3 regions of the Brachybacterium hainanense genome follow, and region 1 is predicted to be linked to each of the others. Evidence: predicted binding sites of a transcription regulator. Region 1 holds the regulator's gene; each other region holds the start of a gene.
What was found. The regulator HrcA, encoded in region 1, represses chaperone genes, less so after heat shock. The targets are predictions, from matches to a motif close to TTNGCACTCGNNNNNNNCGAGTGCNAA.
Positions count from the first base shown of each region.

Region 2: groL (chaperonin GroEL) is a predicted target of HrcA. The motif match lies at 1,699-1,725, and genes of this name have one in related genera.
Region 3: ACFFF6_RS07140 (Hsp20/alpha crystallin family protein) is a predicted target of HrcA. The motif match lies at 1,419-1,445, and genes of this name have one in related genera.

Region 1 is NZ_JBHLSV010000010.1:1,245-4,499, reverse strand. It holds gene ACFFF6_RS09540 (16S rRNA (uracil(1498)-N(3))-methyltransferase) at 1-132, opposite strand, end outside; gene dnaJ (molecular chaperone DnaJ) at 134-1,261, opposite strand; gene hrcA (heat-inducible transcriptional repressor HrcA) at 1,323-2,324, opposite strand; gene ACFFF6_RS09525 (DUF3097 domain-containing protein) at 2,477-3,255, shown strand, end outside.
Region 2 is NZ_JBHLSV010000019.1:67,136-70,390, forward strand. It holds gene ACFFF6_RS14395 (uracil-DNA glycosylase) at 1-509, opposite strand, end outside; gene ACFFF6_RS14400 (DUF3263 domain-containing protein) at 585-893, shown strand; gene ACFFF6_RS14405 (LytR C-terminal domain-containing protein) at 996-1,577, shown strand; gene groL (chaperonin GroEL) at 1,910-3,255, shown strand, end outside.
Region 3 is NZ_JBHLSV010000006.1:103,064-106,318, forward strand. It holds gene ACFFF6_RS07135 (sulfurtransferase) at 1-799, shown strand, start outside; gene ACFFF6_RS07140 (Hsp20/alpha crystallin family protein) at 905-1,336, opposite strand; gene ACFFF6_RS07145 (phosphotransferase family protein) at 1,510-2,487, shown strand; gene ACFFF6_RS07150 (sugar-binding transcriptional regulator) at 2,560-3,255, opposite strand, start outside.

The DNA.
Region 1 (3,255 bases):
CTCTCCGACGCCGATCCTCGCGACCTTGGCCGCGTGCCTGCCCTCCTCCCCGGCCAGGTGGCACGGGTCTCCGGCGCGCAGGGGCGCGAGCTCGCGATCCAGGACGAGGAAGGCGGACGGCGTCGCGGGCATCTCAGAGGTCCCGGAACCGCTCGCGGATCTTGTCGAACATGCCGCCGTGGCGGCGTCCGCCGGTGCGGGGGGTCTCCTCGCCGCGGAGGGCGGAGAACCGCTCCAGCAGCTCGGTCTGCTCCTCGGTGAGGCCCGTGGGGACCATGACGTCGAGCTCGATACGGATGTCGCCGCGCCGCTCGCGGCGCAGCGGGGACACGCCGAGGCCCTTGAGGGTGATCTCCTCGCCGGGCTGGCTGCCCGGGCGGATCCGCAGCTCCTGCACGCCGTCGAAGGTCTCCAGGGGAACGGTGGCGCCGAGGGCGGCGGAGGTCATCGGCACGCTCACCTGGGCCACGAGGTCGTCGCCCTCGCGGTGGAAGACGTCGTGCTCGGCGACGGAGAGCTCGACGAGGAGGTCGCCGGAGGGGCCGCCGGCCTCGCCGACCTCGCCCTCGCCGCGCAGCTGGATGCGCGTGCCGTGCTCGACGCCGGCGGGGATCTTCACGGTGAGGGTCCGCTCGTCCTGGATGCGGCCGTGTCCGGCGCAGGCCGTGCACGGATGCTCGATGATGTCGCCATGGCCCTCGCAGGTGGGGCACGGCGCCATCGTCACCATCTGGCCCAGCAGCGACTGCGCGACCCGCTGCACGTGGCCCGAGCCGTTGCACTGGGTGCATCGAATGGGGCTCGTCCCCTCCGCCGCGCAGGAGCCGTGGCAGGTCTGGCAGAGCACGGCGGTGCGGAAGGTGATCTTCTGCTCGGTGCCGAAGACCACATCGCGCAGGTCGATCGTCGTCCGGCGCAGGATGTCGCCGCCGCGGCGCTGGCGCGGGACCGGGCCCTGGCCACGGCCGCGCATGCCGGAGGCCCCTGCGAACATGTCGAAGATGTCGGAGAAGTCGAAGCCGGCCCCGCCGCCGGGGAAGCCGCCCATCCCCGGCCCGCCGCCCATGTCGTACTGCCGGCGCTTGTCGGGGTTCTTGAGCGTCTCGTAGGCCTGGGAGACCTTCTTGTACTTCTCCGCCGCCTCCGGGTCCGGGTTCACGTCCGGATGCAGCGAGCGGGCCGCCTTCTGGTAGGCCTTCTTGATCTGGTCGGTCGAGGCGTCCTTGGAGACGCCGAGCAGCTCGTAGTAGTCCTCGTTCACGAAGGGGATTCCTCAGATAGTGGATGGGGGCGGAGTCGCAGCGGGCGGGCGAAGAGTCCCGTCACTCCAGGAAGCGGTTGATGTAGCGGGCGAGCGCCTGCACCGTGGAGATGCCGGTGACGTAGTCCATGCGGGTGGGGCCGAGGATCGCCAGATGCGATCCGGGACGATACCCTGCGCCGACGAGGGCGGCTTGGGTCAGCGAGCGGTTGCGGATCTCCTGGCCGATGCGCACCTCGACGGCTCCGGGCTCCGCACTCATCTCCGAGAGCAGCCGCAGCAGCACGAGCTGCTCCTCGAGCAGATCGAGCAGGGGCTCCATGTCGCGGGAGAAGTCGGCGGCGGAGCGGGCCAGGTTCCCCGTGCCGGCCAGCACGATCCGATCCTCGGTGCGGGAGGCCGCGAGCGCGGCGACCATGTCCGTCACCTCGCGCACGCTGTCCTGGTCGGGGGCGGGGCTCGCGGCCACGAGCTGGTCCAGGCTCCGGTCCACGTCGGTCACCTCGCGTCCGCTCACGGCGCGCAGCAGGCCGTCGCGCAGGCCCGCGTAGAACGCCGCCTCACGGGGCTGGGACAGCGCGATGGTGCGCTGGTCCACGCGGCCGGACTCGGTGATGAGCACGACCAGCAGGAGGGAGTCCGCGACCTTGACCAGCTCGATGTGCCGCACCCGGGCCTGCTGCGGCGCCGGATACTGGACCATGGCGACCTGGTGGGTCAGCTGGGAGAGCAGCCGCACGGTGCGGAAGAGCAGCTCGTCGACGTCCCCGGCGTCCTCGAGGAAGGTGCTGATGGCGCGCCTCTCCCCGGTGGAGAGCGGCTTGATGGTCGCGACGTGGTCGACGAAGGCGCGGTAGCCCTTGTCGGTGGGCACGCGCCCGGCCGAGGTGTGGGGCTGGGTGATCAGCCCCTCCTCCTCGAGGACCGACATGTCGTTGCGCACCGTGGCCGCGGAGACGCCCAGGTCGTGACGGTCCAGCAGCGACTTGGAGCCGACCGGCTCGCGCGTGGCGACGAAGTCCTCGACGATCGCGCCGAGGATCTGCAGCTTGCGCGGATCCATCTCCGGCACCTCCCGTCCCTGTCTCTGCGGTGTCTCTGCTGTCTGCGTGTCTGCGTCTCCCGATGCTGGCACCCGAGGGCCCAGAGTGCCAATGCTACGCGTTCCGGGCGGGCCTGCGAGAGAGGCGTTCGCCACCGGGGTACCGTGGCGGCGTGTCACCGAGCTCCTTCCCCGATCGCTATGGCTCCGATGTGCTGGGCACCACCGCGGCCCACCATCGGCGCCGCCCCGTCGCCCGTGACGTGCCCGTGGCGCGCGGGCTCGTCGTCGAGGAGGCCGGGACCGGCTTCACCGGCGCCGTCACCCGCCTCGAGAAGATCGCCGGCGAGATCTGCGTCGAGCTGGAGGACCGCCGCGGGATCGTCCGCAGCTTCCCGCTGGGACCGGGTTTCATGATCGACGGGAAACCGGTCCGCCTGGTCCGCCCCGCGCCGGCCGCGCAACGGGCGCCGCAGCGCTCGGCGAGCGGCTCCGTGTACGTCGAGGGCGCCCGGGCCCGCACGGCCCGCGCCTCCCGGATCTGGGTGGAGGGCAAGCACGATGCCGAGCTCGTGCAGAAGGTCTGGGGACACGACCTGCGGATCGAGGGCGTGGTCGTCGAGATGCTCGACGGCGCCGACAACCTCGCGGAGCGGGTCGCCGACTTCGCTCCCGGCCCGCGCCGACGGCTGGGGATCCTCGTGGACCATCTCGTGCCCGGCTCCAAGGAGACCCGCATCGCCCAGCAGGTCATGCGCATGCGCGGAGCGCAGGGGAACGTCCTGATCCTGGGACATCCGTACGTCGACGTGTGGCAGGCGGTCAAGCCCGCCCGGGTCGGCCTCGAGGCCTGGCCGCATGTGCCCAAGGGCACCGATATCAAGGTCGGATCCCTCGCCGCCCTCGGCTGGCCCCGCGCGAGCCAGATCGACATCGCCGAGGGCTGGCAGCG
Region 2 (3,255 bases), on a different contig from region 1:
TCGCGGCCCCACAGGATCGCCACGAGCGGCCCTCCGCGCGCGACGAGCGCACGGATCGCGCGTTCGGTGACCTCCTCCCAGCCCCGCCGCCGATGCGATCCGGCCTGCCCCGGCTGCACCGTGAGCACCCTGTTCAGCAGCAGCACGCCCTGGTCCTGCCAGCGGCTCAGATCGCCGTGCGCCGCGGGGGCGATCCCCAGGTCCGCCTGCATCTCCTGGTAGATGTTGGCGAGGCTGCGCGGCAGCGGGCGGACATCGGCCGAGGTCGCGAAGGACAGCCCGATCGCATGCCCGGGCGTCGGGTACGGATCCTGTCCGACGATGAGCACGCGCACCTCGGACATCGGCCGGGTGAAGGCGCGCAGCACGTTCGCCCCTGCGGGCAGGTAGCCCCGGCCGGCTGCGGCCTCGGCGCGCAGGAAGTCTCCGATCCCGTGGATCCGCTCCTCGACGGGGGAGAGGGCTTCGGCCCAGTCGGCCGCGATCGTCTGCGCGAGAGGGAGAGGCATGGCGCAAGTCTCCCACGGAGAGCCTCACCGGCGCGTCGCCGCAGGCGAGCGCGAGTGCGCGCCTACGCTGGAGCCATGTCCGCCTCCACCGCCCCGCACGTCGACGCCGAGCCCCCCGCCCGGGGCCCTGCGCGGCTGAGCGAGCGCGATCGGCGGATCCTCGCCCTCGAGGCCCGCACCTACCGGTACGTGGGGGCGAAGGAGCGGCGCATCCGGGAGGAGCTCGGCATGACGCCGACCGCGTACTTCGTCCGGCTCAACGCCCTGCTCTCGGACCCCGCGGCGCTCGCCGAGGCGCCCGCGCTCGTGAACCGGCTGCGCTCCCTGCGGACCCGTGACCGCGAGGAGCGGCCCGGCCTGCCGGGCCCTGCGCACGCCGCCTGAGCCCTCCCGCGGGCCCCGGCCCGAGGCGAGCTTCGTCTCCCGGATGCTCTCCGGGGGCGTGTGCTCATCGCCGCGAACAGGTGCAGCGGGTTTAATGGGGCCGTGGCTGATTCCGAGTACCCCTACCCACCGGACGAGTTCGACCGGGAGGCGGCGACGGCGTCCCTCTACGGGGCGCATCGCGCCGAGCACCCGTTCTGGCGGCAGAACCTCGTCTATCTGATCGTCATCGCCGCAGCCTTCCTCGTGCTGCTGGTGCTGCTGTTCTCGATCGTCGGCATGGGCAGGGACGGCGGCGGCGATCGGGCCGATGCGCCCACCACGACCGCCGCGGCCACGGAGACGACCCCGCCGGCGGAGGAGAGCTCGAGCGCCGCGGAGGAGCCCGCCGCCGAACCCGATCGCGCGCGCCCCGTCGTGGTCATCAACGCCGGCGGCATCAACGGCATGGCCGGCGCCTGGCGCGACACCCTCGAGGGCGCGGGATGGACCTCCGTCGATGTGGCGACCGCGGACAGCCAGCAGGAGGAGGCCGTCGTCTTCTACCGCGACGAGGCCGATGCCGCGACCGCGCAGGCGCTCGCGCAGGAGGTCGGCGCGGGCGAGGCCCGCCAGAGCGACGAGTACGACAACGCCATCACCTTCGTCGCCGTGACGGAGCCCGGCTCCGGCGAGGACGGATGAGCTGCTGACCCCTCCCGGGCCCCGGCGGGCCCGGAGCCGATGCGCGCCCCGGCTTCCGAGCCGGGGCGCGCTGTTGTCCCGGGCGCGCGCCGTCCGCCCCGGGCGCAATTCTCACCGGGGGTTAGCACTCACAGGCCCCGAGTGCTTATGATGATCTGGCACTCGTCGGTCGCGAGTGACAGGCGCCCCGGCGTCCTGGCGCAGCGACCCGACGGCTGAGCATTCCGGCCCCGTGAGGAGTCCGGCGCGTCGTGACAGGAACGGCGCGCGGGTCGCCGTCCGTCGCGGGCACTGGGCCGGGTGGACACCACAGACACGGGAGAGATTCCACAATGGCCAAGCTCATCGCTTACGACGAGGAGGCCCGTCGCGGCCTCGAGCGGGGTATGAACCAGCTCGCCGACGCCGTCAAGGTCACCCTCGGCCCCAAGGGCCGCAACGTCGTCCTCGAGAAGTCCTGGGGCGCCCCCACGATCACCAACGACGGCGTGTCCATCGCCAAGGAGATCGAGCTCGACGACCCGTACGAGAAGATCGGTGCGGAGCTCGTCAAGGAGGTCGCCAAGAAGACCGACGACATCGCGGGCGACGGCACCACCACCGCCACCGTGCTGGCCCAGGCCCTGGTCAAGGAGGGCCTGCGCAACGTCGCCGCCGGCGCCAACCCGATCGCGCTCAAGCGCGGCATCGACAAGGCCGTGGCCGCGGTCTCCGAGACCCTGCTCGCGCAGGCCAAGGAGATCGAGACCAAGGAGCAGATCGCGAACACCGCCGCCATCTCCGCGGCCGACCCGGCGATCGGCGAGCTCATCGCCGAGGCGCTCGACAAGGTCGGCAAGGAGGGCGTGATCACGGTCGAGGAGTCCAACACCATGGGCCTCGAGCTGGAGCTCACCGAGGGCATGCGTTTCGACAAGGGCTTCACCTCGCCGTACTTCGTGACGGATGCGGAGCGCCAGGAGGCGGTCCTCGAGGACCCGTACATCCTCCTGATGAACTCCAAGATCTCCTCGGTCAAGGATCTGCTGCCGCTGCTGGAGAAGGTCATCCAGGCCGGCAAGCCGCTCGCGATCATCGCCGAGGACGTCGAGGGCGAGGCCCTCGCGGTCCTCGTCGTCAACAAGCTCAAGGGCTCCTTCAAGTCCGTGGCCGTCAAGGCCCCCGGCTTCGGCGACCGTCGCAAGGCGATGCTCGAGGACATGGCGATCCTCACCGGCGGTCAGGTCATCTCCGAGGAGGTCGGCCTCAAGCTCGAGACCGCGGGCCTCGAGCTGCTGGGCCAGGCGCGCAAGGTCGTCGTCACCAAGGACGAGACCACCATCGTCGAGGGCTCCGGCGACGCCGAGCGCATCGCCGGTCGCGTCAAGCAGATCCGCGCGGAGATCGAGAACTCCGACTCGGACTACGACCGCGAGAAGCTCCAGGAGCGTCTGGCGAAGCTGGCCGGCGGCGTGGCCGTCATCAAGGCCGGCGCCGCGACCGAGGTCGAGCTCAAGGAGCGCAAGCACCGCATCGAGGACGCCGTGCGCAACGCCAAGGCGGCCGTCGAGGAGGGCATCGTCGCCGGCGGCGGCGTGGCTCTGCTCCAGGCCGGTGCGGACACCTTCGGCTCCCTCTCGCTCGAGGGCGACGAGGCGACCGGCGCGAACATCGTCAAGGTCGCCATCGAGGCTCCTCT
Region 3 (3,255 bases), on a different contig from region 1:
CCCGTTCGTCGACGACGCCTGGCTGCAGGCGCATCGGGACGAGGTCGTCCTCGCCGATGTGCGCTGGTACCTGGACGGGACGTCCGGGGAGGCGGCGTACCGGAGCGGGCACATCCCCGGGGCGGTCTTCGTGGACCTGGACCGGTGGCTGTCCGGCGACGCCGGACCGGCGGGGCTCAACCCGTTGCCCGATCCCGCCGTGTTCGCGCGCGGCCTGGGCGGTCTCGGCATCGGAGAGGACACCGCCGTCGTCGCCTACGACGATGCCGGCGGCGTCATCGCGGCGCGCCTGGTGTGGATGCTGCGGGCCATCGGAGGGAGCGCCGCTCTGCTCGACGGAGGGCTCGCCGCATGGTCCGGGGATCTCGGGACCGACCTCGTGCGGCTCGCGCCGCAGGAGCGCCCGGTGATCCCGTGGCCGGCGGAGCTGCTCGCGGACGCCGATGAGGTCGACGCCTGGCCGGGCCTCGTCCTGGATGCCCGCAACCCCGACCGCTTCGACGGGAGCCTGCAGGTACCCAGCGATCCGCTGCCGGGGCACATCCCGGGCGCCGTCAACATCCCCTGTCGTCGGAACCTCGACGCCGAGGGCCGGCTGCTGTCGGCCGCGACGCTGCGGGAGACGTTCCGGCGAGCGGGTGTCGAGGACGGTGCGGAGGTCATCTCCTCCTGCGGCTCGGGGGTCACCGCGTGCCACACTCTGCTGACCCTGGAGCACATCGGTCTCGGTCGGGGACGCCTGTATCCCGGAGGCTGGTCCGAGTACGCGGCGATCCCGGGGCGCTCGGCGCAGAGGTGACCTCGCCGGTGCGCGCGGGCCCGGCGCCGTGGAAGGCCCCCGGCTCGCGACGGCGCGGGCTCGCCGCGGGAGGGGCTCGGCGTCGCCCCTCCCGCGGCGGACTGCTCAGCTCGAGCTCGCCTCGATCTGCTGGGGATCATCGGCGGTGCGGACCTCGATCTTGCGAGGCTTCGCCTTCTCGCTGACGGGGATCGTCACCGTGAGCACGCCGTTGCGGTAGCTCGCGGCGATGCCGTCGGTGTCGAGCCCCTGTCCGAGGCTCAGCTGGCGCAGGAAGGTACCTCCCGTGCGCTCGCGCGTGATCCACTGCGCGTTCTCCTCCGGGGCGATCGTCCTCTCGGCCCGGATGGTGAGCAGCTGCCCGTCGACGTCGACGTCGACGGACTCGGGGTCGATCCCGGGCAGATCCGCGCTCAGGACGTATCCCTCCTGGGTGCGGTACAGATCCATCGGGATCTGACGCAGGCCTCGACGGCCCGGGTCGAGGATCGAGTGGGTGAAGCGCTCCAGGTCCCGGAGCGGATCGTAGGGTGCCATCGCTTCTCCTTCCTGAGGGCCACCTCGGGTGGCCGCGGCTTTCGGGGGTGCGGGGCTCGTCCTGCCCCCGCTGAGCAGAAAATTAGCACTCTCCCCATGAGAGTGCCAGAGTTCGTTCGCCGGCGGCGAACGCCGCGAGGGCCGCGCGGCGGAGCCCGTGAGAGGGTGACCGGATGAGCTCGGAGCCCGATGCGACCGTCCACCCGCTCGACCGCCGCCGCGACCCGTCCCGTGTCGCGCTGGTCCGGCGCCTGGCGGCCGAGGTCGCCGCCCGTCACGGCGCCGACCTCGCACGGATGCGGCGCGCGAACGGGTACTCCCATGCGACCTGGGTGGGCGAGGGCATCGCGGTGCGGATCGCGCACGACCCCGGCGACATGGCCCGCGAGGTGGCGCTCGTCCGCGCCCTGCCGCGGGAGGTCGGGCACCCCGAGATCCTCGGCGCGGGCACCGTCGAGGGGCACGGCTGGATCGTGACTCGAGAGGTCCGGGGCCGGAACCTGCAGGACGTGTGGCGGGCGCTGACGTCCTCGCAGCAGAGACAGGCCGTCCAGCAGCTGTGGGAGCGGGCCCGGGCCGCGCATCGGGCGACGCCCGCGCTGCAGGCGCACGTGGAGTCGCACGGGGGATACGTCCCGGAGACGCTCGAGGACGCCCTGGCGGCGGCGGGGCGGGCCGAGGGCGCGCTGGACCTGCCCGAAGGGCGGCGCTCCCGGCTCCGCAGGATCATCGGCGAGTACTTCCGGGCGGCCCCGGACGCCGCGCAGGTCGTGGCCCACGGCGACCTCGCGTTGATGAACGCGCTCTGGGACGACGAGGTCGTCGCCCTGCTGGACTTCGAGTTCGCCGTGCGCGGACCGGTCGAGATCGACCTCGCCCGGCTGATGTGCGAGGCGCGGGTGAGCGAGGACGGCGACCACGTGGACTCCGCGGCGGGCGACGCCGCGGCAGGCATCGCCGCCCGGGGCATGGACCCTGTCCGCGGCCGCGTGCTCCTCCACGGGGCCGCGGTCCTCGACCAGCTGCGGGACCTGGACATCTGGCTCGGGCACGACGACATCCGGGAATCGGCGCAGCTGTGGCGCCCGGGCCGGCTGCTCTCCGGGCTGCTCGATCCCGAGGGCGGATATCTCGCCCCCGTGCTCCGGTGAGCTGTCCGGCGACGGGACGATGGCACGGCCCGGTGCGCTCAGCCGCCGGTCCCGGGCCGTGGCGAACGGGCATCAGACAGGCCGGACACGTCCTGATCTGTGCGTGCCGAGCGCGCGATCGGTCCGGGTCGTTCCCTCGAGCCGGTCGAGGATCCCCTCCGCGGTCGCCTCGTCGGTCACCAGGGCGTCGAGGATCCCGCCGCGGACGGCCGCGATGATCGCCTCCTCCTTCTCGGGGCCGCAGGCGACGCCGACCACCGTCGGGATCCGGCGCAGCTCCTCGAGGGAGAGTGCGAGCGTCCGCTCCGAGAGCGGGGTGCGGACGTGGCGGCCTTCCGCGTCGAAGTGGTGGTCGAGGATGTGCCCGACCGCGGCGCCCCGGCTGATCGCGGCGGAGATCTCCGGGGTGAGGTACTCGGCCAGGACGTCGCCGTCCGCAGGTGCATGGATCCCGGCGACGCCGACGAGGGCGATGTCGGCGCGGGCCGCGAGGGCCATGGTGGTGGCGACCCTCTCCTCCCGCAGCAGCGCCCGAGCGAGCCCCGGGTCGTCGACGAAGAGGGGGATCGGGATGCGTGCGCTGGTCGCCCCGAGCTGCTTCGCGATCTGATGGCAGATGGTGGGGGAGTCGCGACCCCATTCGGGGCGCCCTCCGGGGAGGGAGCCGAGCATCTGCACGATCGTCGTGCGGGGCAGAGGGGTGAGTGGAACGTGGCGGGCGGCGGCGGCGACCGTCCGGCCGTTGCCCACCGCGATGACGCTGCGCTC